Linked DNA regions of Oharaeibacter diazotrophicus. The protein of the gene in region 1 interacts with the protein of each later gene in a pairwise test. Links are inferred from orthologs where the notes say so. Each region holds a gene or a part of one and is shown in the gene's direction. Other genes may lie near its edges.

Region 1 (13,010 bases):
CGGTGTTGCGGTTCCCGTTCAGCGCGGCCTGGATCATGTCAGAACTCCTCTCCGGCGGCGCCCGCGAGCGCGTGGCGGGCGGCGGCCAGCATCGTCGGCCGGATCCCGGCGTTGAGCGAGAACGCCAGCAGCAGGGCCTCGTCGGCCATGAAGAACTCGATCACCCCGGCCAGGAACCCGGGCTCCGCCGCGGCGTTGCGCAGATCCCGCGGGCCGATGCCCGAAAGCGCGAGGAAGCGCCCGAGCGCCTCCGGGTCGCCGGCGAGGAAGGCGAGGCCGCGGATGGCGACGTCCTCGGCCTCGGCGGTGGTCATGCGGGCTGTCGACCTCATGAAAATCCTAGCGTTTGCGTTTACGTAAGGAATCCGCCGTAGTTTACTACCCAATACCATGGCCGGGTCTCGGGAGGCACCCGTCTCCCCGAGGGAACCTCGGACCGGTTCCGCCCGCCCGGCCGCGGGGCAGGCGTCGCGCGTCACCGGGGCGAGGTGGCCGCGGAGCCTGTTCGCGGCGTTTGAACAGGGTCGGCGGCACGGAAAGAGCATCGGCATGGCAAAGACCGTACTCATCGTGGAGGACAACGAGCTCAACATGAAGCTCTTCCACGATCTGCTCGAGGCGCACGGCTACCGCACGATCCAGACGCGGAACGGCATCGAGGCGCTCGACCTCGCCCGCGCCCATCATCCCGACCTGATCCTGATGGACATCCAGCTGCCCGAGGTCTCGGGGCTCGAGGTCACCAAGTGGATCAAGGAGGACGACGACCTGCGCGCCATCCCGGTGATCGCGGTCACCGCCTTCGCCATGAAGGGCGACGAGGAGCGGATCCGCCAGGGCGGCTGCGAGGCCTACATCTCCAAGCCCATCTCCGTGTCCAAGTTCCTGGAGACGGTGCGCGCCTATCTGGGCGAGGGCTGAGTTCGCGGGGGAGATCCGGCATGACCGCACGCATCCTGGTCGTCGACGACATCGCCGCCAACGTGAAGCTGCTCGAGGCGCGGCTGTCGGCCGAGTATTTCGACGTCCAGACCGCCATCTCCGGCCTCGAGGCTCTCGACCGGCTCGAACGCGCGCCGTTCGACATCGTGCTGCTCGACGTCATGATGCCGGGCATGGACGGCTTCGAGGTCTGCCGCCGGATCAAGGCCAACCCGAAGACGGCGCTGGTGCCGGTGGTGATGGTCACCGCGCTCGACCAGTCGTCTGACCGCATCAAGGGGCTCGAGGCCGGCGCCGACGACTTCCTGACCAAGCCGGTCGGCGACGTCCAGCTGATCACCCGGGTGAAGAGCCTCGTCCGCCTGAAGCAGCTCAGCGACGAACTGCACCTACGCGCGACCCAGGGCCGGATGGCGATCGACGAGCGCGCCGCGCTGGCCGAGATCGCGCGCGGCGAGCCCGGCGACGTGCTGGTGGTCGACGACCGCCCGTCGTCCTACGAGCGGATCCAGCGCACGCTGGAGCCCGAGCACCGGGTCGTCGTCGAGACCAAGCCGCAGGAGGCGCTGTTCCGCGCCGCCGAGGAGCCCTTCGACCTCGTGGTGGTGAACCTGTCGCTGCAGGGCTACGACGCGCTGCGGCTGTGCTCGCAGCTTCGCTCGCTCGACCGCACCCGCACCATCCCGATCCTGATCGTCGCCGAGCCCGAGGACAACGCGCGCCTCCTGCGCGGGCTCGACCTCGGCGTCAACGACTACCTGGTCCGTCCGATGGACCGCCAGGAACTGCTGGCGCGCACGCGCACCCAGGTGCGGCGCAAGCGCTACGCCGAGAAGCTGCGCGACAGCGTCCAACTGACCATGGAAATGGCGGTGATGGACGGCCTGACCGGCCTCAACAACCGGCGCTATCTCGAGACGCAGCTCGCGACCTTCGTCTCCCACGCGGTGCAGCGCAATCGCGAGCTCTCGCTGCTGATCGTCGACATCGACCACTTCAAGCGCGTCAACGACACCTACGGTCACGACGCCGGCGACGACGTGCTGCGCGAGTTCGCCAAGCGGATGCGCAAGTGCGTCCGCGGCATCGATCTCGCCTGCCGCTACGGCGGCGAGGAGTTCGTGGTGGTGATGCCGGACACCGACGCGCGCGTCGCCGGCATCGTCGCCGAACGGCTGCGCCAGCGCATCGCCGCCGAGTCGTTCCCGATCGCCGGCGGCACGCGGCAGATCGAGGTGACGATCTCGGTCGGCCTCGCCTCGGTCGACACCGTCGGCGACACGCCCGAAGCGATCCTGAAGCGGGCCGACAACGCGCTCTACGAGGCCAAGCGCTCCGGCCGCAACCGCGTGGTCGCCGCCGCGGCCTGACCGCGCATCCCGCGCGACAGAGACCGCCCGTTCCGGACCGATGCCGGAACCGGGGGCGGCTTTCGCCGTTTCCACGGCGGAAATGGTGAGGCCGGTCGACGACGGGTCACAGAGGAGGCCACTCTCGCCGTCGTCGACCGGCCGGCCCAGTGGGTCCAGGAGATGCGGCGGACCTGTACTCACCGGGTTCCGTCGAGATCTTCCGCCCCGCCCTTTCGGTGGACGTCGATCCGCGTTGAATCAATTTCTAACGAATGCCCGCATTCTACTCAACGCCGCCGGGCGATTCGCGCCCGATCCCCTGCGGACATAATGAACTGTTAAGGTAAATCCCGCTGGAGCCGCGCTCGCCCTCCGGCCGGCGCGGCGGGCTGCCTCCGCCCGTGCGACCGAACACGTTTCGGGCCGCGCCGCTCGGCATCGCCGATCCGACGCCTTTGCAGCGTCACCCGCCTGCGCTATAGACCGCGCCGGCATCTCCTCCAGACGTCCGTAGACGGGAGCACCCATGACCGCCATCATCGACATCGTCGGCCGTCAGATCTTCGACAGCCGCGGCAACCCGACCGTCGAGGTCGACGTGATCCTCGAGGATGGCTCGATGGGCCGGGCGGCGGTGCCGTCGGGCGCCTCGACCGGCGCCCACGAGGCCGTCGAACTGCGCGACGGCGGTCCGGCCTATCTCGGCAAGGGCGTCACCAAGGCGGTCGCCGCGGTCAACGACGAGATCTTCGCGGCGCTCGGCGGCATGGACGCCGAGGACCAGCTCCTGATCGACCAGACCATGATCGACCTCGACGGCACGCCGAACAAGGCGCGCCTCGGCGCCAACGCCATCCTCGGCGTGTCGCTGGCGGTCGCCAAGGCCGCGGCCGAGGCCGCCGGCCTGCCGCTCTACCGCTACGTCGGCGGCCCGAACGCGCGCTACCTGCCGGTGCCGATGATGAACATCGTCAACGGCGGCGTCCACGCCGACAACCCGATCGACTTCCAGGAATTCATGATCATGCCGGTCGGCGCCGGCTCGATCGCCGACGCGGTGCGGATCGGCTCGGAGATCTTCCACACGCTGAAGAAGGGCCTGAAGACCGCCGGCCACAACACCAACGTCGGCGACGAGGGCGGCTTCGCCCCGAACCTCGGCTCGGCCACCGAGGCGCTCGACTTCGTGGTGTCGTCGATCGAGAAGGCCGGCTACAAGGCCGGCGAGGACGTGTTCCTGGCGCTCGACTGCGCCTCGACCGAGTTCTTCAAGGACGGCAAGTACCATTACGAGGGCGAGGGCGTCGTCCGCACCATCGAGGAGCAGGTCGCCTATCTCGCCAAGCTCGCCGCCGACTACCCGATCATCTCGATCGAGGACGGCATGGCCGAGGACGACTGGGACGGCTGGAAGCTGCTGACCGACACAATCGGCTCGAAGGTGCAGCTGGTCGGCGACGACCTGTTCGTGACCAACTCGACCCGCCTGCGCCGCGGCATCTCGAGCGGCACCGCCAACTCGATCCTGGTCAAGGTCAACCAGATCGGCACGCTGTCGGAGACGCTCGACGCGGTCGAGACCGCCCACAAGGCCCGCTACACCGCGGTGATGTCGCACCGCTCCGGCGAGACCGAGGACAGCACCATCGCCGACCTCGCCGTGGCCACCAACTGCGGCCAGATCAAGACCGGCTCGCTCGCCCGTTCGGACCGGATCGCCAAGTACAACCAGCTCATCCGCATCGAGGAGGAGCTCGGTCCGCAGGCCCGCTACATGGGCCGCGGCATCCTGAAGGGCTGATCCGCGCGGGGCCGGACGGCCCCGTACGGAACGCTTGACGGACAAGGCGACGCACCCGCGCGGGGATCCCCGCGCGGGTGCGTCGTCGCATTCGGGGTCGGGCGGATCGGCACCGTCGTCCGTGCATTGTCGCAGGTCGCTGGATCCGCAGCTTGGGGTGGTATAGGATCCCTCGTGCAGAGGGTGGTGCCGGCGGAAGGTAGCCGCGACGCGGTCGTCGCGCACACCGTCGAGTTTCCATTCTCGCGCATCGGGGAGGACGACATGCGGTACGGCTTCCGGCGGGCACTCGCCTTCGTGATCTTCTACGCCGTCGCGGCGGGCGGGGCCGCCTCGGCCAAGTCCTGGAGCTGCCGCAATGAGCAGTTCGAGATCCACTGCGACAAGAACGGCTGCGAGAGCAGCGCGGCCGGCGAGTTCACCCCGATGGGCGTCGGCCTCGACGGCCGGACCTTCGACGTCTGCGCCTACGAGACCTGCTGGAGCGGCCGCGCCCGCGTCCACGAACGCGACCACGTCGTCCACGTGCACGCCGGCGGGCTCGCCATGACCGCGAACCCGAAGTCGAAGGCGCGGTTCGACCTGCTGCTCGACACGAAGGCCGGCGTAGCCGTTCTCCTCGGCGAGGGCTTCGCCCAGCCGATGACCTGCAAGCTGGAGTAGGGGGAAGGCGCGGGGACGTCGGTCGCGAAGCCCGTCTGCAACACCGCGCGTTTCCGCGACTTGGTCCGTGGACACGGGCCATCCACGGACCGTGAATGTCCCCGACGATCTCCACCGTGGCGATGGTGCGAACCTTCGTGAGGTGGTCGGCCCGCCGTCACGGACCAACCCATTGGAAGGCGAGTACGAAACGCCCTCGAACGATGTTCGGAAGCGGCCTGCGCCCCGGCCGCCGGGCTCGTCGGTGCGTCTGCTCCTTCCCCGTGCCTACCCCTCGCGTACCGCGTTCATGCGGTCGAAGCCGCTCGCGAGGTCGGCGATGAGGTCGTCGGGATCCTCGAGGCCGACGTGGAGGCGGACGAGGTGACCGGGCTCGTTCCAGGTGGTGGCGGTGCGGATCTTGCGCGGGTCGGCGACGATGGCGAGGCTCTCGAAGCCGCCCCACGAATAACCGAGGCCGAAATAGGCGAGGCCGTCGAGCATTGCGGCGACCGCTTTCAAGGGCATCTCCCGGGTCACGAAGGAGAACAGCCCGGAGGCGCCGGAGAAGTCGCGCCGCCAGAGCGCGTGGCCGGGGTGCGAGGGCAGGGCCGGGTGGAGCACCTTGGCGACCTCCGGACGGGTCTCCAGCCAGCCGGCGACCGCGAGGGCGCTCTCCTGGTGGCGGGCGAGGCGCACCGCCATGGTCCGGAGACCGCGCAGCGCGAGGTTGACGTCGTCGGGCCCGCAGCAGAGGCCGCTGTCGCCGTGGAAGGCCTTCAGGAGCGGCCACGCCCGGTCGTTGGCGGCGACGGTGCCCATCATCACGTCGGAATGGCCGACCACGTATTTGGTGGCCGCCATCAGCGCGACGTCGACGCCGTGGTCGAGCGGGCGGAAGTAGACCGGCGTCGCCCAGGTGTTGTCCATCACCGTGAAGGCGCCGTGGTCGCGCGCAGCCGCGGCGACGGCGGGGACGTCCTGCATCTCGAAGGTCTGCGAGCCCGGCGCCTCGGTCATCACCACGCGGGTGTTCGGCCGCATCAGGGCGGCGATGCCGGCGCCGATGGTCGGGTCGTAATAGTCGACCGAAATGCCCATCCGCTTCATGACGCCGTCGGCGAAATGGCGGGTCGGGCCGTAGGCGCTGTCGGTGATCAGCACGTGGTCGCCGGCCGAGGCGAGCGACAGCAGCGCCGTCGAGATCGCCGACAGGCCGGACGGACAGAGCACCACGCCCGCGGCACCGTCGAGCTCGGCGAGCAGGCCCGTCAGCGCGTCGGTGGTCGGCGTGCCGCGGCGGCCGTAGTGGTAGCGCTGCCGGCCCGACAGCATGGTCTCGACGTCGGGGAAGGTCACGGTCGAGCCGTGGTAGACCGGCGGATTGACGAAACCGTGCTGCGCCCTCGGATCGCGCCCACCGTGGGCGAGGCGGGTGTGGACGTCCGCGGTGGCCTTGTCGTCCTTCGACATCGTCTGATCGGGTCCTGGTCGGCGACGCTCGGCGCGTCGGCTCGGGTCTGATGGGGCGGCCATCCTAGCGACCCGGGCGCGGAACGCCAGCCGTGCGACGCCGGGGCGGTCAGGCCGCGACCTGACCGGTCGTCTCGGCCCGGTGCAGCATGCCGAGGAGGTCGCGCGGCTCGTCCGGGTCGGCGATCATGTCGAGCTGCTCGACGAAACCGGCGTGTTCGCTCACGCGGTCGTGGACGTAGCGCAGCGCCGAGAAATCCTCGATCGCGAAGCCGACCGAATCGAACACGGTGACGCGGTCGCGGCCGGTCCGCCCGGGCTTGGCGCCGGTCAGCACCTCCCACAGTTCGGTGACGGGATGGTCGGGCGCGAGCTGCTGGATCTCGCCCTCGATCCGGGTCTGCGGCGCGTATTCGACGACGATGTCGGCCCGGCGCAGGATGTCGGCCGAAAGCTCGGTCTTGCCCGGGCAGTCGCCGCCGACGGCGTTGATATGGACGCCAGGGCCGACGAGGTTGTCGTGGAGCACGGTGGCGTTGCGCTTGTCGGCGGTCACCGTGGTGACGATGCCGGCGCCCTCGACCGCCTCGGCGACGCTCGCCGCCTCGACGATCTCGAAGCCGTAGCGGGCGAGGTTGCGCGTCGCCTTGCGCGTCGCCACGGGGTCGACGTCGTAGAGGCGCAGGCGATCGACGCCGAGGATCGCCTTGAAGGCGAGCGCCTGGAACTCGCACTGCGCGCCGTTGCCGATCACCGCCATGGTGCGCACGCCGGCCGGGGCGAGCGCCCGGGCTGCGACCGCCGAGGCCGCGGCGGTGCGCAGGGCGGTCAGGATGGTCATCTCCGAGATCAGCCGGGGGTAGCCGGTGGCGACCTCGGCGAGGACGCCGAAGGCCGTCACGGTCTGCAGTCCCTCGCGCAGATTCTTCGGATGCCCGTTCACGTACTTGAAGCCGTAGGAGATTCCGTCGCTGGTCGGCATCAGCTCGATGACGCCGTCGGCGCTGTGCGCGGCGACGCGCGGCGTCTTGTCGAAGGCCTGCCAGCGCCGGAAGTCCTCCTCGACATAGCCGGCGAGGTCGGTCAGCACCCGCTCGACCCCGAGGCCGTTCACGAGGCGCATCATGTTGTGGACGCTGACGAAGGGAACCTGGTTCAGCATGGTCTCGCGCCTTCAGAAGCTCGGGGTGGGGCGGTCGAGCACGCGGCGGCCGAACAGGCTGGCGGCGAGGTCGACCATCAGCGTCGCGGTGCGGCCGCGCTCGTCGAGGAAGGGGTTGAGCTCGACGAGGTCGAGCGAGCGGACGCGGCCGCTGTCGTGCAGCATCTCCATGGCGAGATGGGCCTCGCGGAAGGTGGCGCCGCCCGGCACGGTGGTGCCGACGCCCGGCGCGATGGCGGGATCGAGGAAGTCGACGTCGAGGCTGACGTGGACGATGCCGTCGGCCGCCACGACCCGCTCGACGAAGCGGCGCACCAGCGGGGCGATGCCGATCTCGTCGACGTCGCGCATGTCGTGGACGCAGATGCCGGAGCGGCGCAGCGCCTCGCGCTCGGCCGGGTCGACGCTGCGCAGACCGATCTGGCAGACGTTCTCCGGCTCGAGCGTCGCCGGCGGGGCGGGCAGGTGCGGGGCGAAGTCGGCGATCCCCGCGGCATAGGCCATCGGCACGCCGTGGAGATTGCCGCTCGTGGTGGTCGCGAGCGTGTGCATGTCCGGATGGGCGTCGAGCCAGAGCACGAACAGCTCACGGCCCTCCTCGCGGGCGCGGCGGGCGAGGCCGGTCATGGTGCCGGCGGACAGGCTGTGGTCGCCGCCGAGGAAGATCGGCACGCCCTCGGCCGCTTCGGCATGGGCGATGTCGGCGAGGTGCCGGGTCCAGGCCGCGACCTCGGCGAGGTTTCGGATCGCCGGATTGGGGTGGGCCGGCACGGCCGACGGCGTCACCGCGAGGTTGCCGCGGTCGACGACGCCGTGGCCGAGGTCCGCGAGGGCCTCGGCGAGGCCGGCGGCGCGATAGGCGTTCGGACCCATGTCGCAGCCGCGACGGCCCGTCCCCGCCTGCACAGGCACCCCGACCAGAATGCACGACCGCTCCATGCCCGTCCTCCGTAGTCGCCCCGTCCGGAGAGACTCGCATCCCGGCGCGGCGCTTGGAACGGACCGAATTGCGCGATCCGGCGGCTCGTTCTACCGTTTCGGAAAGCGACTTCGCCCGGAACGGAAGTCATGGATGCCGTCGACCGTCAGCTGATCGCGATCCTGCGCCACGACGCCCGCCGCAGCGTCACCGACATCGCGGCCGAACTGGACCTGTCGCGCGCCACCGTTCGCGCGCGGATCGCGCGTCTCGAGGAGAGCGGCGAAATCGTCGGCTACACCGTGGTGCTGCGCTCGGACGCATCCGTGCAACCGGTGCGGGCGTTGGTGATGGTGGAGGTCGAGGGCAGGGCGCTCGACCGCGTCGTCGACGCGCTCACCGGCTTTCCCGAAATCGGAGCGATCCACACCACCAACGGCCGCTGGGACGCGGTCTGCGAGATTTCGTCGGCCAGCCTGACCGACCTCGACGCCCTGCTCCGGCGCATCCGCCTCGTGCCGGGCGTCACGGCCTCCGAGACCACGCTGCTGCTGGCGACCCCGCGCAGCACCCGCGCGCGACTCTGAGCACAGGGTCGGGCGACGAGGGCCGGGACGCCGGTGGCGGAACGAACGGCGTTCGCCGCGTGGCCGCGGTTCGCCGATTCCATCACGATGCGCGATCGCTCGGCCACGAAATGCGATGATCGCCCTGCGAAGGGGCGTCGTGACGACGCGGACATTCCTGCCGCGGTGCGGTCGACGGCGTGCCGCGGTGCGTCACCAACAGCGGCGGCGCAATATTCGCGCGGCAAGGGGCCGGTCGGATCGGTCGAGCGAAGGCGGCGCGCCTGCCGAAATGCTAGGCTCGGGGCGGTTCGATTTGTGGGCAGTTGGCGTTTCTTTGGATCCCGATCCCGAAGCGGCCGGAATTTCCTGCCCAACCATTGACCTTGCCCACGGAGTATCCTGTACTGGACGTCATCTCGGCCTCGTCCGGGGTCTCTCGACGCGTGGGGAAGGGATCGAGCGCACCGATGACGTCCATCGATTTTCGGAATGACCTGTCCGGAATCGGCATTGGATGCCACGAGTTCGTCATATTAAGCCGACCCCGCCGAGACGCTCCGCATGCCGGACCGGTTTCGAGATTGTCCAAGATTCGAACGGAACAGAAAAAAGGGAGCCTTCGAATGAACGCCACTTCCGTGAAGACGCTGGCCGTCGGCGCACTGCTCGCCACCGCGGCCGCCGTCGCTCCGGCGAGCGCCGGGACGCTCGACGACGTCAAGGCCAAGGGGTTCGTGCAGTGCGGCGTCAACGGCGCCGGTCTGCAGGGCTTCGGCGCGCCGGACGACAAGGGCGACTGGAAGGGTCTCGACGTCGACATGTGCCGCGCCGTGGCGGCCGCCGTGTTCGGTGACGCCACCAAGGTGAAGTTCACCCCGCTCAACGCCAAGGAGCGCTTCACCGCCCTGCAGTCGAAGGAAGTCGACATGCTGGCGCGCAACTCCACCTGGACGATGTCGCGCGACACCCAGCTCGGCATCCAGTTCACCGGCGTGAACTACTACGACGGCCAGGGCTTCATGGCCAAGAAGTCGCTCGGCGTCTCCTCCGCCAAGGAGCTAAACGGCGCCTCGATCTGCGTGCAGTCCGGCACCACCACCGAGCTGAACCTCGCCGACTGGTTCAAGGCCAACGGCCTCACGTTCAACCCGGTCGTGTTCGAGAAGCAGGAAGAGGCCGACGCCGCTTACGACAGCGGCCGCTGCGACGCCTACACCACCGACGCCTCGGGCCTCTACTCGATCCGCCTGAAGCTCACCAACCCGGACGACCACGTCGTGCTGCCGGAGATCATCTCCAAGGAGCCGCTCGGGCCGGCGGTCCGCCAGGGCGACGACCAGTGGGCGATGATCGTGAAGTGGTCGCTCTACGCCATGGTCACCGCCGAGGAGTTCGGCGTGACCCAGGCCAACGTCGACGAGATGAAGAGCTCGGAGAACCCCGAGATCAAGCGTCTGCTCGGCCTCGACGGCAACTTCGGCGAGAAGATCGGCATCGGCGCCGACTGGGCCTACAACATCGTCAAGGCCGTCGGCAACTACGGCGAGGCGTTCGACCGCAACGTCGGCGCCGGCTCGCCGCTGAAGATCGAGCGCGGCCTGAACGCGCTGTGGTCGAAGGGCGGCCTGCAGTACGCCCCGCCGATCCGCTGATCCGCGACGTCTCGTCCGGCCGGGCCCCCGCGCCCGGCCGGTCTTCCCGCTGGGACCGGTGCGTGGAACGTCCGCGCGCCGCCTCGGACCGTATCCGACTTTCCCAAGGGCCGCCCATGACGCTGCGTGACACCGCGCCCGCTCCCCTCGCCGCCCCGTCGCGGGCCGGCTCCTGGCTCTACGACCCCACCATCCGCGGCATCGTCTATCAGGTGGCGCTGGCGCTGTTCCTGGTGCTGTTCGGCTGGTGGATCTTCGACAACACCGTCCAGAACCTCCGGGCCGCCAACATCGCGTCGGGCTTCGGCTTCATGAGCGATCGCGCCGGCTTCGACATCGCGCAGAAGCCGATCGAGTTCACGCCGGACGACACCCACGGCCGCGCTTTCCTGGTCAGCCTCGTCAACACGCTGATCGTGGCCGCGCTCGGCATCGTCGGGGCCACCGTGCTCGGCTTCTTCGCCGGCGTCGCGCGGCTGTCGCCGAACTGGCTGCTCTCCAAGGTCGCGATGGTCTACGTCGAGACCTTCCGCAACGTGCCGCTGCTGCTGCAGTTGCTGTTCTGGTACAAGGCGGTGCTGTCGGTGCTGCCGGGTCCGAAGCAGGGCGTGGTCCTGCCGCTCGGCTCCAACCTCTCCAACCGCGGCCTGATCGTGCCGCGGCCCGTGCCGGGCGACGGTTTCGGCGCCGTCGAAATCGCCGTCCTCGTCGCGATCGCCGCCGTGTTCGTGCTCGCCCGCTGGGCCAAGAGCCGCCAGGAGGCGACCGGGCAGATCTTCCCGACCTTCCGCGTCGGCGCGGCCGTCGTCGTCGGCCTGCCTCTCGTCGTGTTCCTCCTCGCCGGGATGCCGCTCTCCTTCGAGTATCCCGAACTCAAGGGCTTCAACTTCGTCGGCGGCTTCGTCTTCAAGCCGGAACTGATGGCGCTGCTGCTCGGCCTCGTGATCTACACCGGAGCCTTCATCGCCGAAGTGGTCCGCGCCGGCATCATGGCGATCAGCCACGGCCAGAGCGAGGCGGCCTTCGCCCTCGGCCTGAAGCCGGGCGTCACCATGCGCCGGATCATCATCCCGCAGGCGATGCGGGTGATCATCCCGCCGCTGACCAGCCAGTATCTCAACCTGACGAAGAATTCCTCGCTGGCGGTCGCCGTCGGCTATCCGGACCTCGTCGCGGTCTTCGCCGGCTCGACGCTGAACATCACCGGACGCGCCGTCGAAGTCATCTTCCTCACCATGGGCGTCTACCTCGCGATCAGCCTGGTGACCGCCGCGTTCATGAACTGGTTCAACACGCGCGTCGCGCTGATCGAACGCTGAGGCGAGGGAGGTACCAGCCATGACCGACGTCACCGCCCCGTCCTCGCCGCGCCGCCCGATCTTCGTCCGCGACGCTTTCGTCACCCCGCAGCCGCCGCCGGCCTCGACGATCGGGCCGGTGGCCTGGATCCGGGCACGGCTGTTCTCCGGCCCGGTCAACTCCGCGATCACCCTGGTGACGCTGGTGTTCCTGGCCTGGGCGCTGCCGCCGATCATCCGGTGGCTGTTCGTCGACGCCGTCTGGACCGGCGACAACCGCGAGGCCTGCCTTCCGGTCGACGGCCGCGAGGTCGGCGCCTGCTGGGCGTTCATCAAGGCCAAGTTCGGCCAGATCCTGTTCGGCCGCTACCCGGTCGAGGAGCGCTGGCGCGTCGAACTGACCGGGCTCTTCTTCGTCGTCGGCCTCGTCATGCTGGCGGTGCCGAAGATCCCCTGGAAGGGCGTGACGGCCTACGTCATGCTGGTGGTCTTCCCGATCGTCGGCTTCTACCTGCTCTACGGCGGCACCGGCTTCGACCCGCTGGCGCCGTGGGTGGTGGCGGCGGTGCTCGCCGTCCTCGCCGCCCTGCCGTCGTTCCCGTTCAAGCGGCCGGTGCAGGTGGCGCTCGCGCTGATCCTGCCGCTCCTGATCGCCGACGTGGTGTTCGGGCTGATCGCGCTGCCGGTGGTCGAGACGTCGCTGTGGGGCGGCCTGATGGTGACGCTGGTCGTCGCCGTCACCGGCATCGTCGCCTCGCTGCCGCTCGGCATCCTCTTGGCGCTCGGTCGGCGCTCCAAGTTGCCGGTGGTCAAGTTCGTCTCGGTGGTGTTCATCGAGTTCTGGCGCGGCGTGCCGCTGATCACCGTGCTGTTCATGGCCTCGGTGATGCTGCCGCTGTTCCTGCCCACGGGCGTGAACTTCGACAAACTCCTCCGCGCCCTGATCGGCGTGGCGCTGTTCTCCGCCGCCTACATGGCCGAGACGGTCCGCGCCGGCCTGCAGGCGATCCCGAAGGGCCAGTACGAGGCGGCCGCGGCCATGGGCCTCGGCTACTGGCAGTCGATGCGGCTGATCATCCTGCCGCAGGCGCTGAAGATCGTGATCCCCGGCATCGTGAACAGCTTCATCAGCCTGTTCAAGGACACCTCGCTGGTGCTGATCATCGGCCTGTTCGACCTGCTCGGCATCATTCAGTTCAA
Region 2 (15,704 bases), 720 kb from region 1 along the record:
CGACCGAGCCGCCGTCGCGGTCGATCACGTCGACCAGCGGCCCGATCGTGCTGGCGCGGGTCAGCGCGTGCCCGTCCACGGTCGGCCTCCCGTCCGCTCCATCGACGTGGGGGACGATGTTATGATGCCGGGGCGTTCTCGCGTAGCGGTATTCGGATCGCGGCGCGTTCCAGCGCGGCGAAGAGGTACCCGGACCGCTCGTCGTCGTCGCGCGGCAGGTCCCAGCCGCTCGACCTTGTCGATGCGGCACTCGAACAGGTTCGGCGCCTCGTGGAGGCAGGGCCTATGCGGGACGAGGCCCAGAGGTCTGTCCGGGACCGCATGCCGGCCCGCGCCTCGCGTCCGCCGAAGGCGACACCCGGCACGTTCGGCAGGGTCGGCCTTGGCAACGTCGGCCGTGCGGTGGCCCCCGTACGCCTGCCGTCCGCCATCGAACGAGGCGATCGCGGGCCGCTCGAAGTCGGTCGGGTGATGTCGGATCTCGACGAAGCCGAACCGGGCTTCGCCGGAAGCCTCAACGATACTCCCTCACCACCTCGATGGGCCCGACAATCGCTGCATTGAACGCGTCGAGTTCTTCGGCCGGTATCCAGTATTCGCGCAATGCGCGGCCACCGGCTTCCTGCACGTCGTATCGGTCGAGGAAGTCGCGGCGCACCTCGAAGCGCGTCACGAAACCCGCGCCGCTCTGCGGTACGTTCCAATCGCGCGCGATCCTGATGGCGTAATCTTCCGACAGGACCGGATAGAATATCGGCTGATCCGGCAGGCGCGGCGGGAACGACAGCATGCCGCCGTCTCGGATGAGCTCGAGTTCGGCCGGACCGACCGGACGCCACAGTGTCACCGTCTCGGGTTTCATGTTCAGATCCTAGCCGACGGTGCGCCGCCATACCATCGGCCGATCCGTCGGCGCGTCCCGGAGCGGCAGGCCGTCGGCGTGCGCGGTTGTCGTCAGTAGGCGGCGATCCAGGCGGAGAGGACGGCCCAGACGGCCTCGTGGTCGGGCAGGCGGGCGTCGACGCAAGGGGCGGGGCGGCCGACGCTGACGCCGAAGCCGCCGTGGTTGCGGGCGGCGACGAAGGCGGGTTCGTCGGGCACGTCGTCGCCGATGTGGACGGGCACGCGGCCGGCACAGGCGCCGTCGACCATGAAAAGCGACAGTGCGCGGCCCTTGTCGGTGTCGCGCGGGACGATGTCGACGGCGACGCGGCCCGGCATCACCTTGAAGGCGCCGTCGGCGCGGTCCTCGGCGAGGGCGATCAGCTGGCCGACGGCGGGGTCGCGCGGGTCGAACACCAGCGCCATGCCGCCGGGCTTCCACTCGATCTCGATGTGCGGGAAGTAGAGCGCGACGTCCTCGGCGATCTTCTCGTAGATGCGGCGCTCCTCGGCCGTCAGCACCGGCATCACCCGCTTGCCGCCGGGATAGCGGCGGTCGGCGCCCTGCAGGCCGGCGACAGGCAGGTGCAGCGGCGCGAACATGGCGTCGACCGCGTCGACCGAGCGGCCGGTCAGGATCACCGTCGCGCCCGCGGTCGCCTTCTGGACGCGGGCGAGCAGGTCGAGGCGCGGGCGCGGGATGCCGCGGGCACGGTCGGCCGCGGTCGGGCCGATCAGCGTGCCGTCGACGTCGAGGAAGAGCGCGATGCGGTCCGGAGGCGGCAGGCGGGCGACGAGGGAGGCGGTATCACTCAATCAGGACGGCCCTGAAGTCGTTGACGTTGGTGCGGGTCGGCCCCGTCACCAACAGGTCGCCGATCGAAGCGAACGCCGTGTAGGCGTCGTTGGCGGCGAGCCAGGACTTCGGGTTGGTGCCGCCGGCGAAGAGCCGGTCCGCGGTCGTACCATCGCAGAAGGCGCCGGCGTTGTCTTCCGTTCCGTCGATGCCGTCGGTGTCGGCGGCGAGACCGTGGACGCCGGAGAGGCCGGCGATTCCGATCGCGAAGGACAGCAGGAACTCGACGTTTCGGCCGCCGTGGCCGCCCTTGGAGCGCACCGTCACCGTGGTCTCGCCGCCCGACAGCACCACGCAGGGGCGCTGGAACGGCTGGCCGCGGGCGACGATCTGGCGGACGAGCGCGGCGTGGACCGCGCCGACGTCGCGCGATTCGCCCTCGATCGAATCGGAGAGCACGTGGGCGGGCAGGCCCGCGGCGCGCACCGCCGCGGCGGCGGCGTCGAGCGACATCTGCGCGGCCGCGATCACCACGTGGGTGTCGCCGGCAAAGTCGGGATCGTCGGGCTTCGGGGCGTCGGCGGCCTCCGAGTTCAAGAAGGCGAGCGCCTCGGCCTGCAGATCCATGCGGTAGCGCTCGACGATGGCGAGGGCGTCGGCGCGGGTGGTGCCGTCGGGAATGGTTGGGCCGGAGGCGACCAGCGCGGGGTCGTCGCCGGGGATGTCCGACAGCACCAGCGAGTGGACGCGCGCCGGATGGGCGGCGCGGGCGAGCCGGCCGCCCTTGATCAGCGACAGGTGCTTGCGCACGCAGTTCATCTCGTGGATCGAGGCGCCGGAGGCGAGCAGCACCCGGTTGACCGCGCGCTTGGCCTCGCGGCCGACCGCGTCCGGCGGCAGCGACAACAGCGAGGACCCGCCGCCCGAGATCAGCGCCACGACCTGGTCGTCGGGCCCGAGGTCCTTCACGAGGTCGAAGATGCGGCCGGCGGCGGCGGCGCCCTTCTCGTCGGGCACCGGATGGGCGGCCTCGACGATCTCGACGTGCGCGCAGGGGTGGGCGTGGCCGTAGCGGGTGACGACGAGGCCCTCGAGCGGACCGCGGCCGGCCGCGGTCCAGGCCGCCTCGAAGGCCGCGGCCATCGCGGCCGAGGCCTTGCCGGCACCGACCACCACGGTGCGGCCGGCGACGACGGGGGGCAGGTGGGCGCCGATCACGCGGGCCGGATCGGCGGCCGCGACGGCGGCGTCGTAGAGGCTCCTCAGAAACGCGCGCGGATCGTCGATCAACTCCCGTCCTCCCGAAGGCATGGCGCGCCGCCCCCGCGACGGACCGCCGACCCCACTTGAAGGACGACGGGCCCGGGTTCGTAAAGGCCGTCTTCGGTCGCTGCGACGTTTGATGCCAGTGCCCGCGCCGGTTCAGGCCCGGCCGGCGACGACGAGGCCGTGGCGCCGGCCGTGGTCGAGACCGTCGACGAGGGCGAGCGTCTCGGCGGCGGCGCGCGACCAGGAATAGCCGCGCGCGTTGGCGCGGCCGGCCCGGGCCAGCCGGTCGCGCAGCGCCGGATCGCCGGCGAGGTGCGCCATGGCGGCGGTGAGCGCGTCGGGATCGTCCAGCGGCACGAACAGCGCGCCGGCGCCGGCGACCTCGCGCAGGATCGGGATGTCGGCGGCGATCACCGGCGTGCCGAGGGCCTGCGCCTCCAGCACCGGCAGGCAGAAGCCCTCCTTGCGCGAGGGCACCACCAGCGCCACCGCGGCCCGGATCGCCGACCGGAGTTCGGCGTCGGGGAGCGCGCCGAGGGCCACGAAGCCGGCCGGCATCGGGTTGGCGGCCGCCCAGCGGGCGATCGCGCCGCCGCGGTCGCTGCCGATCCAGCGCACCACCGGACGTTCGCCCCGGCGCTCGGCGCGGGCGAGGGCGTCGAGCAGGCCCTCGGCGTTCTTGTTCGGCTGGATGTTGGCGACCATCAGGAAGTCGGCCGGCGGACCGGCGGGCGGGTCGCGGTCGTCGTCGCGGAACTTCGAGGCCTCCTTGACCACGGTGCAGCGGCCGGCGAAGGCCGGCATCAGGGCGCGCGCCTCCTCGCGGGTGGCGTCGGAGACGCAGACGACGGCGCGCGAGACCAGCGCCGACCAGCGCCACGCCAGGAGCGCGTAGACCACGCTGCGCAGCGGACGCTGGCTGCGGTCGAAGTCGTAGAAGTCGTGGATGGTGACGATCTGGTCGATCACCGGCAGCGGCGCGCCGACGGGGGTAGCGGAGAGATAGGTGCGGGCGCCGGCGAGCCGGGCGGCGATCACGGCGCCCTGGTGGACGAGCGGCTCGTAGAGCTTGAACGGCAGGCCGCGCGGCTTGCCGGGCAGGCGGACGATGCGCGCGGCGTCGAGCCCCGGCAGCAGCGCCGGGTCGACGTTGGTGTAGACCGTGACCGGCCGGCCCGCCGCGGCGGCGATCGCCGGGAACAGACCGGCGGCGTAGCTGGTGATGCCGGTGATGCGGTCGGGGTCGGTGGATACGAGCGCGAGCGCGACGCCGCGGCGGTCGGGCGCTTCCAGGAGCAGGGCGACGGCGAGCGAGGCGGCGCAGGCGAGGACGCCGACCGCGCCGATCAGCGCGACGACGGCGAGCGCGGGCAGGTCGTCGAACAGGTGGTTGCGCAGCACCATGCCGACGGCCTCGACGGCGAGGCCGAGCACGGCGGCGACGACGATGGCGCGGCCCGGCAGGGCCACCGGCGCCAGCCGGCGCGACAGCAGCACGGTGACCGCCAGCGCGGCGAGCGCGCCGCCGGCGAACATCCGCGCGGCGGTCCAGGCCGGATCGGCGCCGGCGAAGGCCCAGCCGATCGCCGCCGACGTGGCGGCACCCGCGACGAGGGCCGGCAGCTGGCGCAGGTTGCGCTCGTGCATGTGGAAGACGGCGTCGAAGGCGAAATACTTGAGGTTGAGCGCGACGGCGCCGAGGGCGACCCAGGGGATCACGTCGTGGAAGGCGTCGCGGTAGGCGTCCGGGAACAGGGCGAGGGCGACGGCGTCGCGCGCCGACAGCAGCGTGCCGACGGCCGGCAGGAACACCGCCGCGAGCAGCGCGACCTGCCGGCGCAATTCGCCCTCGGCCTCGCGGTGGCGGCCGGCGTTCCAGAGCGCGGCGAGGCGGACGAAGGCGCCCTGGTTGAAGGCGGTGCCGAGGATGTCGAAGCCGGCGCGGCCGACCGTGAAGGCGGCGACGTAGACGCCGAGGCTCGCGGCGTCGCCGAGCGACTTCAGCATCGCCTTGTCGAGGCCGGCGATCACCTGAGAAAGGACCGTGAGGGCGACCAGCGGGGCCGCGTAGGCGGCGACCCGGCGCAGCGGCACCTTCCGCGGCAGCCGCGGGTCGGTGGCGGCGAGGCCGACGGCGAGCGCGGCGAGGCCGACGACGGCGGTGCCGAGGCTGGCGAGCAGCGAGGGCAGCAGGAACTCGCCGGAGAGCCGGAAGCCGGCGAGCGAACCGACCAGCACGGCGAGGGCGCGCAGCGTCTCGAGCAGCGACGCCCGGCCGGCGGCACCGGTAGTCTGGACCAGCGTCAGGCCGAAGCGGGTGAGCGTGGTGGCGCCGACGTAGGCGCCGGCGGCGAGGGCGACCGTGCCGGCCCGCTCGGGGGCGAGCCAGCCGGCGATCGCCGCGGTGCCCGCGACCGCCACGACGGCGCAGGCGGCGAGCACGCGCGCCATCGCGAGGGCGAAGCCGCGCGACACGCCGGCCTCGCCGGCGCCGAAGCGGGCGAGGGCGACGCGGATCCAGTTGGCGGCGGACTGGTCGGCGAACTCGCCGATCAGCATCACCAGCGCGAAATAGCCGAAGGCCGCCGGCGCCAGCGCGTGGGTGGCGGCGAAGGTGACCAGGAAGGCGCCGCCGCGCGCCAGCGCGACCGACGGCAGGTAGATCAGGAAGGAGCGGAGCATCACGGCCTCCAGGCGAGATCGCGGAGCGGCAGGACGGCGCAGGCGAGCGCCACGGCGAGGATGTTCTTCGTCCGGCGCCAGCGGCCGAGGTGGCCGGCGCGGCCGAACTTGCGGACCGCGGCGACGAAGAGCTCGGTCCAGGCGAATTCGCTGAACACCGCGCCGCCCTTGCAGGCGATCAGGTCGCGCCAGGTGTAGGCGTCGACGAGGTCCTGCCAGCGCGCCGGCGCCTCGCCCCGGGTGGCGAGCCAGGCGTGCAGATGGCGGTAGTGGGCGAGGGCGAAGCCGACGACACGGGCCCGGCGGACCCGGTCGACCCGCGCCCCGAGCGCCGAGACGTTGGCGCCGTGGACGCGGTAGACGCCGAGCACGGCGTCCAGGCAGACGACGTCGCCGGTCCAGGCGGCGGCCCAGGAGGCGTAGCCGTCGAAGCTGAAGGAGCCGTCGTCGAGGAAGGCGAACAGCTCGCGCAGGAAGTCGGTGCGGTAGGCGTTGCCCGAGGTCGGCGGCGCCGGGATGCCGCCGTGGGCGGCGATGTGTCCGGCGGCGCCGGTGCGCCGGAACGGTTCCTCCGGCAAGAGGCCGATCGGTCGCTCGGCGCGGTCGCGGCACTCCAGGCGGTACATCACGGCGTTCGGCCTGTCCGCGCCGATCGCCGTCGCGATCGCCGCACAGGCGCCCGGCGCCAGCCGGTCGTCGGCGTCGAGCGCGATCACGTAGTCGGTGGCGATCGACGGCAGCACGGCGGCGATCGCCGAGTTCTGGCCGCCGTTCTCCTTGGCGACGACACGGTAGTTCGCGGCGGCGAAGCCGCGCGCCACCGTCAGGGACCCGTCGGTCGAGCCGTCGTCGACCACGACGATCTCCACCGCCGGCCATGTCTGGTTCAGGGCGGATTTGATGGCCGAAGCGACGAATTCGACATAGTTGTAGTTCGTGACGACGATCGTGAAGGACGGTTTATTCTGAGTCAGAAACATTTGGATACGTTCCTGATACGCTTAGTTACAATTGAAAGATCCTGATTGATTTGAACTATAGTTCTCTCGTTCTTGTCAAAACGCTTCGTCGGGGAGCGTTAACAGGATGGTGACGAGATCTTGCAGCGGGATCGGATCGTTCCGCCGAATCCACGGGTTCCGCCGCCGGACGGGCTGGTGTATGGACCGGCCGTCCGAACCGAGCCGTCCGAGCAGACCCTGGGGAGCCGTCGTTCCATGTCCGTGCTGATCGCACCGTCGATGCTGTCGTCCGACTTCGCGCGGCTGGCGGAGGAGTTGAGGGCGATCGAGGCGGCCGGGGCGGACTGGATCCACCTCGACGTCATGGACGGCCACTTCGTGCCGAACATCACCTTCGGTCCGCCGGTCATCAAGGCGATGCGCCCGCACACGGCGCTGCCCTTCGACGTGCACCTGATGATCGAGCCGGCCGATCCCTTTCTCGCCGCCTTCGCCGACGCCGGCGCCGACGTGATCTCGGTCCACGTCGAGGCCGGACGGCACGTCCACCGCTCGCTGCAGGCGATCCGCGGGCTCGGTCTCGAGGCCGGCGTGGTGCTGAACCCGGGCACGCCGGCCGAGGCGATCGAGTATCTCCTCGACGAGACCGACCTCGTGCTCCTGATGACCGTGAACCCGGGCTTCGGCGGGCAGGCCTTCATCCCGGCGGTGGTCGAGAAGGTGCGGCGGGTACGCGCGCTGATCGGCGACCGGCCGATCCGGATCGAGATCGACGGCGGCGTCTCGGTCGAGAACGCCGGCGTGCTGGCGGCGGCCGGGGCCGACGTGCTGGTGGCCGGCACCAGCGTGTTCCGCGGCGGCGCGGCGGCCTATGCCGCCAACGTCGCGGCGCTGAAGACGGCGGCCGCCCGATGAGCGCGCCCGCCACCCCCGCTCCCGCGCTCGTGTTCGACCTCGACGGCACGCTGGTCGACAGCGTGCCGGACATCGCCGGCGCCCTCGCCGAGTTGATGGAGCGCCACGGCCTCGCGCCGCATCCGCGCGCGGCGGTGGTGCGGATGATCGGCCACGGCGTCGGCAACCTCGTCGAGCGGGCCTTCCTCGCCCACGACGTCCGCCTCGACGCCGCCGCCCACGGCGCGGCGGTCGAGGAGTATCTCGGCCTCTACGAGCCGCGCGCGACGCGCGACACCCGGCTGTTCCCGGGCGTCGAGGCGGCGGTGCGCGCCTTCGCCGCGGCCGGGGTGCCGATGGCGGTGTGCACCAACAAACCGACCGCGGTGTCGCGGGAAATCGTCGCCCATTTCGGTCTCGACGACGTTCTGCGCGTGGTCGTCGGCGGCGACTTCGGGCCGCCGCGCAAGCCGGCGCCGGATCTGCTGCAGAAGGCGGTGGAACTTCTCGGCGCGACCGCGCATCATTGCCTGATGGTCGGCGACAGCGGCGCGGACGTCGCGGCCGCGCGCGCGGCGGGGATGCCCGTCGTGGTCGTCGACTACGGCTACACGGCGGTGCCGCCGGCGGAACTCGGCGCCGACCGGGTGATCGGCGACTTCGCCGACCTCGCCGACGCGGTGCGTGACCTTCTGGGGTGACGGGGCGATGTCCGGGCTCAAGGCGCTGATCTTCGACGTCGACGGCACGCTGGCCGACACCGAGGAAGTGCACCGTCAGGCCTTCAACGCCGCGTTCAGGGCGTTCGGCCTGCCGTGGTCGTGGGACCAGGGCTTCTATCGCCAACTGCTGCTGGTGTCGGGCGGGCGCGAGCGGATCCGCCACTTCGTCGACACCTACGTGCCGGAGATGGCGGCCGAGGGCCTCGCCGCGATCAACGAGATCCACGTCCGCAAGAGCGCGCTCTACGCCCGCATGATCGACCAGCGCGCGGCCCGACTCCGGCCGGGCGTCGAGCGGCTGATCGACGAGGCCAACTCGCGCGGGCTGAAGCTGGTGCTGGTGACGACGTCGTCGATCGCCAACGCCGAGGCGGTGATCATCGCCAACCTGGAGCCGGCCGGGCTCGACCTGTTCGACGCCATCGTCGGCGGCGAGACGGTGGCGAACAAGAAGCCGGCGCCGGACATCTACCGGATGGCGCTGGAGCGGCTCGGCCTGCCGGCGCGCGCCTGCGTCGCCTTCGAGGACAGCCTCAACGGCCTGAAGGCGGCCAACGCCGCCGGGCTGCGCACGGTGGTGACGCCTTCGACCTATACGCAGGGCGCCGACTTCACCGGCGCCTTCGCCCTGATCTCCCACCTCGGCGACCCGTTCGAGCCCTACGAGCACTTCGCCGGGGCCGGCGAGGGCGATCGGATGGTCACCGTCGGGGCGCTGCGGCGCTGGATCGACGACGACGACGACATGCGCAGCCTGCTGACGATCGGCGGTCGGTCGATCTATTGAGCGGCTGCCCGCGGAGCGGGCAGGGTCGAGGTGCGAATTGCACAAATCGAAGGCGTCGGCGGGGTGATTGTATGCAATCGTCCTCGGCGGCGCCGTGGCCACGGCGGCGCCGGTTCGCGGCAGCGCCGGACGTGCCGCGGCAAGTGCGCGTAAATGAAAGGTGAATCCCGGCGGGGCCGTCCCGTGGGCCGGACTGGCACGGCGGTTGCTCTCCATGTCGTCAGGCGCAGCGGCCCGTGAGGTCGCCACCGACGCCCGACACAAGGGGGAATTCCGGAGTCATGATCTCTCGTCCGTTCGATCGCCGCACGTTCCTGAAGGGCACCGGTCTCGGCCTCGCCGGCCTCTCCACCGGCCTGATCACCACGCTGCCGGCCCGCGCCGAGGCGCTGACCATCGGCATCCTCTACGTCGGGGCCAAGGACGACTTCGGCTGGAACCAGGCCCACGCCGTCGCCGCGGCGGCGCTGAAGCAGGTGCCGGACGTGACCGTCGTGGAGGAGGAGAACGTTCCCGAGACCGTCGCCGTCGCCCAGTCGATGGAGTCGATGATCTCGCTCGACGGCGCCAAGCTGATCTTCGCGACCTCGTTCGGCTACTACAACCCGTTCATGCTCGACATGGCGAAGAAGTATCCGGACGTGCAGTTCCGCCACGCCGCCCCGCTGTGGACCGACAAGGACCCGACGAACGCGGGCTCCTACTTCGGTCAGCTCGATCAGGCGCACTACATCGACGGCGTCGCCGCCGGCCTCTCGACCAAGTCGAACAAGCTCGGCTTCGTCGCCGCCAAGCCGATCGGCACCGTGCTGCGCAACATCAACTCCTTCGCCCTCGGCGCCAAGAAGGTGAACCCGAACGCGACCGTGCAGGTGATCTTCACCGGCGACTGGTCGATGCCGGTGCGCGAGGCCGAGGCCACCAACGCCCTGGTCGACGCCGGCTGCGACGTCATCACCTGCCACGTCGACGGCCCGAAGGTGGTGATCGAGACCGCCGAGAGCCGCGGCGCCAAGACCTGCGGCCACAACGCCTCCCAGGCCCCGCTCGCGCCCAAGGGCTTCATCACCGGCGCCGAGTACAAGTGGGAGACGATCTACAAGGACTACGCCGCCAAGCTCGCCAAGGGCGAGGCGCTGCCGAACTTCATCGGCGGCGGCTTCGACCTCGACTTCGTGCAGTCGACCCCCTACGGCGCCGGCGCCACCCCGGAGGCGATCGCCGCCGCCGACGCCGCGCGGGCGGACGTCAAGGCCGGCAAGCCGATCTTCGTCGGCCCGATCAAGAAGCAGGACGGCTCGGTGCTGGTCGCCGAGGGCGCCTCGCTCGACAACTACGCGCCGGAGCTGAACGCGACGGACTACCTGATCGAGGGCGTGGTCGGCTCGATCACCTGAGCCGGGCTGCGGGTCGACCGTCGACGGCTCGCGCGCGGGCCCCCTCTCCCTGTCCCTCCCCCTCCAGGGGGGAGGGGACGCGATTGGGATCGCACGGCCGACGATCACCCGGTCCGCACACCGCCGACGCTGGCGCTCCCTCCCCCCTGGAGGGGGAGGGTCGGGGGGAGAGGGGGGAGCCGAGGGCTCCCCGTTCGACCGCAACGATCTCCGACCGTCCAACCCGGAGTCCCCATGGCCGACACGACCGCATCCGCGCCGCCTTCGGCGGGCCTCGCCGAGAGCCTCGACCGCCTGCGCCGCTCGTCCGAGTTCGTCGTGATCCCGCTCCTGGCGCTGGTCGCCTCGGCGATCCTGTTCGGGCTGTTCCTGCTCGCCGTCGGCAAGAACCCGCTGACCTTCTATTCGCTGGTCTGGACCGGCGGCTTCGGCACCGCCTTCTCCTGGCAGAACACGCTGGTGCGCGCCTCCCCGCTGATCCTGACCGCGCTCTGCGTGGCGATCCCGGCCCGGCTCGGCATGACCGTGATCGGCGGCGAGGGCGCCCTGGTGCTCGGCGGCTTCGCGGCGGCGGTGTCGGCGATCCCGCTGGTGGGCGTGCTACCGCCGGTGGTGGTGATCCCGGTGATGGCGGTGTCGGCGGTGATCGCCGGTGGGCTCTGGATCGGCTTCGTCGGCTTCCTCCGGCACTACCGCGGCATCAACGAGACGATCTCGTCGCTGCTCCTGACCTACATCGCCTATTCGATCCTGAACTTCTTCGTCGAGGGCGCGCTGCGCGACCCCTCCGACCCCAACAAGCCCTCGACCATGCCGATCGGGCCCGACTACATGATCGGGTCGATCCCCGGCACGAGCGTGCACTGGGGCCTCGTCGCCGGCCTCGTCTGCGCCGCCGCGACCTGGGTCCTGATGAACCGCACCACCTTCGGCTTCGCCGCCCGCATCACCGGCGGCAACGTCCGCGCCGCGATGGCGCAGGGCCTGCCGGTGGGGCGGCTGATCGTGATCTCGACGGCGCTGGCCGGCGCCTTCGCCGGCCTCGCCGGCTTCTTCGAGGTCGGCGCGATCCACGGCAAGGCCAACGCCTCGCTGATCGCCGGCTACGGCTTCACCGGCATCCTGGTGTCGTTCCTCGCCCGCCACAATCCGCTCGCCATCGTGCCGGTGGCGATCTTCCTCGGCGGCCTCGCCGCCGCCGGCGGCCTCGTCCAGCGCCGCATGGGCCTGCCCGACGCCACCGTGCTGGTGCTGCAGGGCCTGATGTTCGTGGTGCTGCTCGTCTCCGAGACGCTCTACGGCCGCTTCTCGATCTTCAAGGCGCGGGGGACCTGATCCATGGACGACGTCGGCCTCTCCACCGTGCTGCTCGCCATGCTGGCGGGCGCGATCCGGGTCTCCACACCCTTCCTGTTCGTCTCGCTCGGCGAGTGCCTGACCGAGAAGTCGGGCCGCATCAACCTCGGCCTCGAGGGCACCATGGTGTTCGGCGCCATGGCCGGCTACGCCATCTCCTACGAGACCGGCAACCCCTGGCTCGGCGTGCTGGTCGCCGGCTTCTCCGGCACCCTGTTCGGGGCGCTGCACGGGGTGATCTGCGGCCTGCGCCTCGTCAACGACATCGCCATCGGCATCGCGCTGATGCTGTTCGGGCGCGGCCTCGCCTTCTTCTTCGGCAAGGACTACATCCAGCCGGTCGCGCCGCGGCTGCCGGCGATCGAGTTCGGCTGGTGGGCCTCCGACCCCAACCTCGCCAAGGCGCTCGAGATCAACCCGCTGTTCCTGATCGGCATCGCGCTCGCGATCGCGATGTGGTGGGCGTTCCGCTCGACCCGGGTCGGGCTGATCGTGCGCACCACCGGCGACAGCGCCCCGGCGGCGCTGGCGCTCGGCATCGACGTCAAGCTGGTCCGCCTGCTCGCGACCGCGGCCGGCGGCTTCCTCGCCGGCGTCGGCGGCGCCTTCCTGTCGCTGTTCTACCCGGGCTCCTGGACCGAGGGCCTGTCGTCGGGCCAGGGCCTGATGGCGGTGGCGCTCGTGATCTTCGCGCGCTGGAACCCGCTCGCCTGCTTCGGCGCGGCGCTGCTGTTCGGCGCGGCCGGCGCGCTCGGGCCGGCGCTGCAGTCGATCGGCATCACCCGCGGCTACCACTTCTTCAACGCCGCGCCCTACGCGATGACGCTGGTCATCATGATCCTGTCCATCTCGCCGAAGCGCAGCCTGAAGGGCGCGCCGGGCGAACTCTCCATCACCAAGTGACCTTGGCACCAAGCGAGGCGGGAACGATGAACGGGCTCGGTGGTCTCAACAAGTCCGAGAACGGCGTGGTGATCGGGCTGGTGCAATTGCAGCTGCCGGTCGTCGCGACGCCGGCGGATCTCGCGGCGCAGACGGCGAAGATCGTCGCCATGGTCGGCAAGGCCCGGCGCAACATGGCGACCATGGACCTCGTGGTCTTCCCCGAATACGCCCTGCACGGCCTCTCGATGGACACCAACCCGGCGATCATGTGCCGGATGGACGGGCCGGAGGTCGCGGCCTTCCGGGCGGCCTGCGCCGAGCACCGGATCTGGGGCTGCTTCTCCATCATGGAGTACAACCCGAACGGCAATCCCTACAACGTCGGGATCGTGATCGACGACCAGGGTGCGGTGAAGCTCTACTACCGCAAGCTCCATCCCTGGGTGCCGGTCGAGCCGTGGGAGCCGGGCGACCTCGGCATTCCCGTGATCGACGGGCCGAAGGGCGCCAAGCTGGCGCTGATCATCTGCCACGACGGCATGTTCCCGGAGATGGCGCGCGAGTGCGCCTACAAGGGCGCCGAGATCATGCTGCGCACGGCCGGCTACACCGCGCCGATCCGCGACAGCTGGCGCTTCACCAACCAGGCCAACGCCTTCCAGAACCTGATGGTGACCGCCAACGTCTGTATGTGCGGCTCGGACGGCACCTTCGATTCGATGGGCGAGGGCATGATCGTGAACTTCGACGGCACGGTGCTCGCCCACGGCACTACCGGCCGGGCCGACGAGATCGTCACCGCCGAGGTTCGGCCGGACCTCGTGCGCGAGGCGCGCACCGGCTGGGGCGTCGAGAACAACATCTACCAGCTCTGGCACCGCGGCTACGTGGCGGTGAAGGGCGGGGCGATGGACTGCCCCTACAGCTTCATGAAGGACATGGTGGCCGGCACCTATCGGCTGCCGTGGGAGGACGCGGTCAAGGTGGTCGACGGCACCTCCTGCGGCTTCCCGGCGCCGGAGCGGGCCTACGGCGAGAGCGCGGCGACGGCGGAAGCGGCGGAGTAGCGCGATGCACGGGATCGATCTTGTGCTCAGGTGGTGGCCGGACGGGCGCGACGGGGGCGGTGCGCGAGTGGCCGGCGACGGTGCGCGGGCGTCCGGCGGCGGTGCCCCCTCTCCCTGCCCCTCCCCCTCCGAGGGGGAGGGGACGATTGGGGGGCCGCTCGCCTGCGCTGCCGACGCGGTATCGGGTTCCGGGCGCGCGGCCGTGTCCCCACGTCGTCCCTGCGAGCGGGACGCGTCCGGCTTCCCCCACAACTTCACCTGCGGAGTGCGGTCATGACCACCCTCGACGAACGGGTCGACGCGGCCCAGGTGCCGGGCGGGCGGACCGCGGCCGCGGAGCCCTACGCGTGGCCGTTCGACGGTGATCTCCGGCCGGAGAACACCGCGCTGATCGTGATCGACATGCAGACCGACTTCTGCGGCAAGGGCGGTTACGTCGACTGCATGGGCTACGACCTGTCGCTGACGCGCGCGCCGATCGAGCCGATCGGCGCGCTGATGGCGGCGATGCGGGCCAAGGGCTACACCATCGTCCACACCCGCGAGGGCCATCGGCCGGACCTCTCCGACCTGCCCGCCAACAAGCGTTGGCGCTCGCAGCGGATCGGCGCCGGCATCGGCGACCAGGGGCCGGCGGGCCGGATCCTGGTGCGCGGCGAGCCGGGCTGGGAGATCATCCCGGAACTGGCGCCGTTGCCCGGCGAGGTGATCATCGACAAGCCCGGCAAGGGCTCGTTCTGCGCCACCGACCTCGAGCTGATCCTGCGCCTGAAGGGCATCCGCAACGTGGTGCTGACCGGCATCACCACCGACGTCTGCGTCCACACCACCATGCGCGAGGCCAACGACCGCGGCTTCGAGTGCGTGATCGTCGCCGACTGCTGCGGCGCCACCAAGCACGACAACCACCTCGCCGCCCTCGACATGGTGAAGATGCAGGGCGGGGTGTTCGGCGCCGTCACCACCAGCGCGGCGCTGATCGAGGTGCTGTGATGGTGTTGCGCCGGGCCTTCGTCCACCGCTTGCCGGCCGCCGCGCCGGACGACGTCTCGGCGCTGGAGGCGGCGATCGCGGACGGGCGGATCGATCCGGCCGGCGTCGTCGCCATCCTCGGCAAGACCGAGGGCAACGGCTGCGTCAACGACTTCACCCGCGCCTTCGCGGTGCGCGCCCTTTCCGACGCCCTCGCCGGCCACGTCGGCCGCCCGGCCGCGGCGGCTGTGTCGCTGGTGATGTCCGGCGGCACCGAGGGCGGGCTGTCGCCGCATCTCCTGGTGCTGGAGCGCCGGTCCGCCGAAGAGACGGGCGACGCGCCCGGGCCGGCGCTGGCGATCGGCGCGGCGCACACGGGCGACCTTCCCGCCGAGGATCTCGGCCGACGCGGTCAGGTCGAGATGGTCGCGGCGGGCGTGCGCGCCGCCATGGCCGACGCCGGCCTCGACGATCCCGCCGACGTCCACTTCGTCCAGATCAAGTGCCCGCTGCTCACCGCCGACCGGGTCCGCGCCGCCGAGGCGCGCGGGGCGACGACGGCGACGCGCGACACGCTGAAGTCCATGGGCCTGTCGCGCGGGGCCTCGGCGCTCGGCGTCGCGGTGGCGCTCGGCGAGATCGACCGCGACGCGGTCGACGACGTGGCGATCGGGCGCGACTTTTCGCTGTGGTCCGGGCGGGCGAGCACGTCGGGCGGGGTCGAACTCCTCGGCCACGAGATCGTGGTGCTCGGCACGGGCCGCGGCTGGGTCGGACCGCTTTCGGTCGACCACGCGGTGATGGCCGACGGCATCGACGTCGAACCGGTGCGCGCAGCGCTGCGCCGGCTCGGCCTTGCCGCCGACGGCCAGCTGGCCGCGGCCGAGCGCGGCCGCCTCGTCGCGCTGCTCGCCAAGGCCGAGGCCGGCTCGACCGGCCGGCTGCGCGGCCTGCGCCACACCATGCTCGACGACAGCGACATCTCGTCGACCCGCCACGCCCGCGCCTTCGTGGCCGGGGCGCTCGCCGGGCT

What was found.
Region 2: the proteins of eno (region 1) and rpe interact in binary tests that used the Escherichia coli proteins (3 or more experiments, as listed by UniProt). The link is inferred for Oharaeibacter diazotrophicus from one-to-one orthologs.

The regions. Positions count from the first base shown.
Region 1 is NZ_SNXY01000006.1:987,241-1,000,250, reverse strand. The notes cover bases 2,029-4,957. They hold eno (phosphopyruvate hydratase), read left to right. Parts: upstream 2,029-2,820; coding sequence 2,821-4,095; downstream 4,096-4,957. Other genes in these bases: EDD54_RS04705 (hypothetical protein), read left to right, coding at 4,360-4,758; EDD54_RS04715 (PleD family two-component system response regulator), read left to right, coding at 2,029-2,312. In the rest of the region: EDD54_RS04730 (3-keto-5-aminohexanoate cleavage protein), read right to left, coding at 1-37; EDD54_RS04725 (DUF3572 domain-containing protein), read right to left, coding at 39-314; EDD54_RS04720 (response regulator), read left to right, coding at 550-921; more of EDD54_RS04715, read left to right, coding at 942-2,028; metC (cystathionine beta-lyase), read right to left, coding at 5,026-6,210; EDD54_RS04695 (ornithine cyclodeaminase), read right to left, coding at 6,320-7,372; rocF (arginase), read right to left, coding at 7,385-8,311; EDD54_RS04685 (Lrp/AsnC family transcriptional regulator), read left to right, coding at 8,441-8,878; EDD54_RS04680 (amino acid ABC transporter substrate-binding protein), read left to right, coding at 9,484-10,512; EDD54_RS04675 (amino acid ABC transporter permease), read left to right, coding at 10,629-11,831; EDD54_RS04670 (amino acid ABC transporter permease), read left to right, coding at 11,851-13,010. UniProt on the Escherichia coli protein: Catalyzes the reversible conversion of 2-phosphoglycerate (2-PG) into phosphoenolpyruvate (PEP). It is essential for the degradation of carbohydrates via glycolysis.
Region 2 is NZ_SNXY01000006.1:1,712,459-1,728,162, reverse strand. What follows is about bases 5,936-8,676. They hold rpe (ribulose-phosphate 3-epimerase), read left to right. Parts: upstream 5,936-6,846; coding sequence 6,847-7,506; downstream 7,507-8,676. Other genes in these bases: EDD54_RS08065 (HAD-IA family hydrolase), read left to right, coding at 8,194-8,676; gph (phosphoglycolate phosphatase), read left to right, coding at 7,503-8,186; EDD54_RS08080 (glycosyltransferase family 2 protein), read right to left, coding at 5,936-6,609. Outside these bases: EDD54_RS08105 (AraC family transcriptional regulator), read right to left, coding at 1-79; EDD54_RS08100 (ADP-ribosylation/crystallin J1), read right to left, coding at 515-862; EDD54_RS08095 (trehalose-phosphatase), read right to left, coding at 955-1,698; EDD54_RS08090 (glycerate kinase type-2 family protein), read right to left, coding at 1,691-2,989; EDD54_RS08085 (glycosyltransferase), read right to left, coding at 3,101-5,629; more of EDD54_RS08080, read right to left, coding at 5,629-5,935; more of EDD54_RS08065, read left to right, coding at 8,677-8,994; EDD54_RS08060 (BMP family ABC transporter substrate-binding protein), read left to right, coding at 9,276-10,391; EDD54_RS08055 (ABC transporter permease), read left to right, coding at 10,626-11,726; EDD54_RS08050 (ABC transporter permease), read left to right, coding at 11,730-12,650; EDD54_RS08045 (formamidase), read left to right, coding at 12,677-13,699; biuH (biuret amidohydrolase), read left to right, coding at 13,973-14,692; atzD (cyanuric acid amidohydrolase), read left to right, coding at 14,692-15,704. UniProt on the Escherichia coli protein: Catalyzes the reversible epimerization of D-ribulose 5-phosphate to D-xylulose 5-phosphate.